Regions from separate parts of the Psychrobacter sp. Sarcosine-02u-2 genome, predicted to be linked through region 1. Evidence: riboswitches for the same ligand, from Rfam matches in the RefSeq annotation. Region 1 holds a riboswitch; the other holds the start of a gene.
What was found. Region 1 has a riboswitch for thiamine pyrophosphate ahead of thiC (phosphomethylpyrimidine synthase ThiC). Riboswitches for the same ligand answer to the same signal wherever they lie in the genome.

Region 1 (2,474 bases):
CCTAGGGTACGTAGCTCACCAAATTGCGCTTCATCATTGGCATCTTGCAAACAGCCCGGACGTAAGCCATCGCCTAAGCTAAATGCCACATCATACTGCTTCATAATCTCGCAGATATCTTCAAAATGCGTGTATAAAAAGCTCTCTTTATGATGGGCCAAACACCACTGCGCCATGATAGAGCCGCCACGCGAGACGATGCCCGTCAAGCGATTGGCGGTTAGCGGTACATAACGTAGCAGTACGCCAGCGTGAATGGTAAAGTAATCAACGCCTTGCTCGGCTTGCTCAATCAAGGTATCGCGGAATATCTCCCACGTTAAGTCTTCGGCAACGCCATCGACTTTCTCTAAGGCTTGATAAATCGGCACCGTACCAATTGGCACTGGTGAGTTACGAATCAACCATTCACGGGTTTCATGGATATGATTGCCGGTCGATAAATCCATAATGGTATCGGCGCCCCAGCGCGTTGCCCAGGTCATTTTTGATACTTCTTCATCGATAGATGAGCCGAGCGCTGAATTGCCGATATTGGCGTTAATTTTCACTAAAAAATTACGCCCGATAATCATCGGCTCAGATTCAGGGTGATTGATATTATTGGGGATAATGGCGCGGCCTGCGGCAACTTCGCTGCGGACAAACTCAGGGGTGATGATTTTTGGCGTATTGGCACCAAAGCTTTCGCCATCGTGTTGGCGCATATCGGTCAGTTCGTGCTGCTTTTGCGTCTCACGAATGGCGATATATTCCATTTCAGGCGTGATAATACCGCGACGCGCGTAATGCATTTGCGTGACGTTCTTTCCTACTAAGGCGCGACGTGGTCTATCAATATGCGCAAATCTTAAGTTAGCAGTACTGATATCACGGGCGCGCGCTTGTCCGTATGAGCTAGATAAACCTTTTAACTGTTCAGTATCGCCGCGCTCAGCAATCCAGCCTTCACGCAGCTTTGGTAAGCCTTTGGTCAAATCGATCTCGACATTGGGATCGGTGTAAACGCCTGAGGTGTCGTAGACATAAAATGGTGGGTTTTGCTCCCAATCGTACTCGCTTACCCCTTGGATAGGGGTAGGGTCAAGGGTAATCTCGCGCATCGGTACTTGGATATCGGGCCGTGAGCCCCCGATATAGACTTTTTTAGAAGCTGGTAAGATGCGGTGTAAGTCGCGAGCGTCTTCTTCAAAACGCGCATCATTTGCGGTACGATGGGCAGGCGTTTTTAGAGCGTCGGCTTTTTTGTCAGAAGTTTTGGCAATAGGAGTTGAAGTATTTTGTGTGAGGTTCATATGCTGTCCTAGCGTGTTGGTTTTTGAATAAAAGCAACACCGCCAGTAGCTGCGGGGCAAGACGATGCAAGATAGACAAATTCAATCATTAAACGTCTGCACTATTATTAAATTCAACTTTCATTGAAAATGAATCTAATGCCGTTGTTAAATGATTGGTAGGCGCCGCTTTTTATTGCTTTCCTCATGGCCGCGTAAAAACGCTAGCACATGAAGTATGAGCAATAATAAAAAGGCATTTCTGCGCGCCCTTTGTATATAAAACATAGTCTTAAGACTTCCCTGCGTCGGTACTAACCGCATCAGGTTCGGCGGGTGATCTCTCAGCGAATGTATGAAATAGCTTAAACTAAGCTTGTCATACACCGCACCCCGAGTCTGTCAGTGTTGTAAATCAGTCTCATACTAACAAACTATAGGGATGATGCCTAGTCATTTGCCGTTTGTTAGTAGAGAGGCAATCTTGCTGTTATTAATGTAATCACTGTCTTTTAATCAATGACAGCTTTTCAATTAATGACATTCTTTTTAATTAATAAAATCACCGTGCGTATTATTTTTCTGGTGTCCAACCTTGCGCGCGCTCGTAGTCTTCATTGTCCAAAAACTTCTCGCGTTGCTCAGTTAAGAACTTTTTGGCTTCAGGGTCCATCATGCTGAGATGGTTTTCGTTAATCAGCATGGTTTGCTGCTCAAGCCATTCTTTCCAAGCTTTGTCAGAAACGGTTTCTTGTAGCTCTTGACCTTTTTTATTAGGAAATGGCGGATGCGGCATTTTTGGCAATTCCTGCTTATATTTGCGGCAAAATACGGTATTGGCTTGTGGATTAAAAGTCTCAGTCATCAGGCAATCCTCATTAATTAGTGGTATTAAATTATCGTGTCGAATATTGGTAATCTATCATAACGCGCTTGCACGATTTAGCAAAGCGTATCAGGTGTAGAGAAGGTAACATCAAATCTATAGTCGGCGTACTTTTAAACCGCTACGGTGTTGCTCGCCCTAGATGTACTCAGTGTACTATCTGCGGTAGATCGCCTTGTAGCGATTTTAAAATTCCTTGACTATATCCAGTGCTGGCAAAATCAGGCATGACAAAAAAACACCCGCACAATGGCGGGTGTTAGAGAAAAGCGCTAGTTTTAAAGCACAGTTTTATTGCTAGCTTCAGCTTTAAA
Region 2 (2,474 bases), on a different contig from region 1:
ACAATTGGTCGAAATAAACACTTTATATTGGTTAATCTTGCTAGGTGTTATGGGGCCCATTATTTTGGCATTGGTTTATTTTAGTTCTAGAAGTTTAAAACCTGATAGCACTGTCGCCACAACATCATTAGAGGAGGCCTATGCAAAGTCATAAACCACGCTCAAGCGCTAAGCAACGTATTATTGATGCCGCGTTTGAGCCTTTTTTTATGCACGGCTATGAGGGCGCATCACTCAGTGATATTGCCAAGGCTGTGGGCATCCGCAAAGCCTCTCTCTATACGCATTTTGCCAGTAAAAAAGCGATATACTTAGAATTACTACAAGATGCGCTCGAGTCAGAATGTGCATTTATTAAGTCATGCTTTGCGACGACTAGTGAATTCCCTGCTCCCGGTGAAGCGTATTGCCGAGCGTTTGAAGTACGTTATAAAAGCGCAATTACCCTACGGTTTTTAATTCGCATGGCCTATGCCGCACCTGTGCATTTGACCAATACCAGTGCAGCGACTTTTAACGTTTATATTAAGGTGTTGACTGAGCAAATACAGCTGGCTCTGAAGCCTTATGAGCTTGATGCTGAGCAGCTAGCGCTTTATACCGACGCCTATTTAGGCGTTATCGATAGCTTAAGTGTGGAGCTGCTATATGCAGAAGGCTTATATGAGCGCCGTTTTAAAGCCATGCTGATGCTCTACCACACTGCCATTGAACAGCTTACTAAAAAATAACTTTTTAAATATAGGTGACTTTTATATATGGTTGTTTGAGCATCGCTTGCTAATGATGACTGGTCTCGCCTATCATAGGGACGCTTGGTCATCTTATAACCATAAAGACCAACATTTAAATCATAAAAACCTTGTCGGGGTGCTTTGATTTTTGATGATTTAATTACCATCAAAATCATGGCTGAGAGAGTCCCGCGAACCTGATGCAGTTAGCACTGACGTAGGAAACAAGCGTGTCGATATATAAGTCACAATTACTTTATATTTTGCCAATCTAGTTACCCTAGACTGGCAAATTTATTGTGCCTTATTATCTCTTGTTTTCTGCCATTTGCTTGCTCGCGCTTTATAACAGTAAGTAAAAACTATGGATTATCAAACCCTACGCCACCATTGCCCCACATGGGACGATTACATTCAGCATGACTTTGTAAAGCAGCTGACCGCTGGCACGCTCGCCCCTGATAGCTTTCGCCACTACCTTGTGCAAGACTATTTATACTTAATTCACTATACCCGCGTCATGGCGCTCAGTATTTATAAAAGCGACACGCTGGCACAAATGCGCATCGGTCAAGCAGGTATCAATGCCATGCTCGATATGGAAATTGCTATGTATTTGGATTTCTGTCATCAGTGGAATATCCCACTTGAACAAGTAGAAAACGCCCCTGAGTCTGCCGTGACCATCGCCTATAGTCGCTATATATTAGACGCAGCAATGTCAGGCTCGCTAGCTGAACTGTATGCTGCCATTGCGCCTTGCTTGATGGGTTATGGGGAAATTGGCAAGTCTATAAAAGAACAAGGATTTATCGCTGATAATCCGTATCAGCCATGGATTGACGTGTTTTCCAGTGAGGAGTTTCAAGTAATTACCGCACAAAACGAAGCACAGATTAATACACTATTAGCCGATGCCAGCCCTGCTCAAGCAGACAAGTTCCAACGCTTATTTAATACCGCCGCACGTATGGAAGTGAATTTTTGGCAGCAGGCGTTAGATTTGTCTTAATTTATAATCAATCTGGCTTAGTTCTAAAAAAGCCCTCTACAATCAAAAATAATGATCAATAATAACGATCCACAAGGAGAAACATCATGGCAGCATTCGATGAACACGCAAGCGCGTATGACAGCTGGTTTTTTGACAATCAAAACTTGCTCACCAGCGAGCTAAAACTGGTTGCTCATTTCTTGGATAAAGACAGCGAGATATTGTCTATCGGCTGCGGTAGTGGACTGTTTGAGTCTCTACTGGCAAAAGACTATGACATTCATATCAAACATGGTATCGAGCCTTCAAAAGACATGGCAGCAGTCGCAGAAAAGCGCGGTATGCAAGTCGATATCAGCCCAGCCGAAACCTGCGAGATTGAACCCAATAAGTTCGATATTATTATGTTTAACGGCAGTGTCAGCTATATCAGCGATTTAGATATCTGTATCAAAAAAGCCTTTGACGCTCTAAAAACGGGCGGCAAACTTATTCTGATTGATGTACCAAAAGAAAGTGGCTTTGCCAGCTTATATAACCTTGCCAGCGCGGTAGATACGTGGGAGCATCCACTACTTGCGCACATCTCGCCTGCTGATCCTTATCCTATCGAGCTGGTTAAATCAGCTAACTGGCGTACCTCTGATGAAAAAATCGCCTTAATGCAAGCCAATGGTTTCGTTGATTTCGAATATGCGCAGACTTTATTGACCCATCCTATGTATGCCAATGACAAAGTCCAAGAG

Region 2: it holds a riboswitch for thiamine pyrophosphate, as region 1 does, so the genes downstream of both, tenA (thiaminase II) here and thiC (phosphomethylpyrimidine synthase ThiC) in region 1, are expected to answer to the same signal.

Annotation. Positions count from the first base shown of each region.
Region 1 covers NZ_PJBX01000179.1:18,556-21,029, forward strand. The annotation lists gene thiC (phosphomethylpyrimidine synthase ThiC) at 1-1,295, opposite strand, end outside; TPP riboswitch at 1,558-1,680, opposite strand; gene CXF58_RS12930 (oxidative damage protection protein) at 1,849-2,139, opposite strand.
Region 2 covers NZ_PJBX01000132.1:4,128-6,601, reverse strand. The annotation lists gene CXF58_RS04750 (multidrug effflux MFS transporter) at 1-154, shown strand, start outside; gene CXF58_RS14095 (TetR/AcrR family transcriptional regulator) at 141-731, shown strand; TPP riboswitch at 857-975, shown strand; gene tenA (thiaminase II) at 1,099-1,746, shown strand; gene CXF58_RS04735 (class I SAM-dependent DNA methyltransferase) at 1,833-2,474, shown strand, end outside.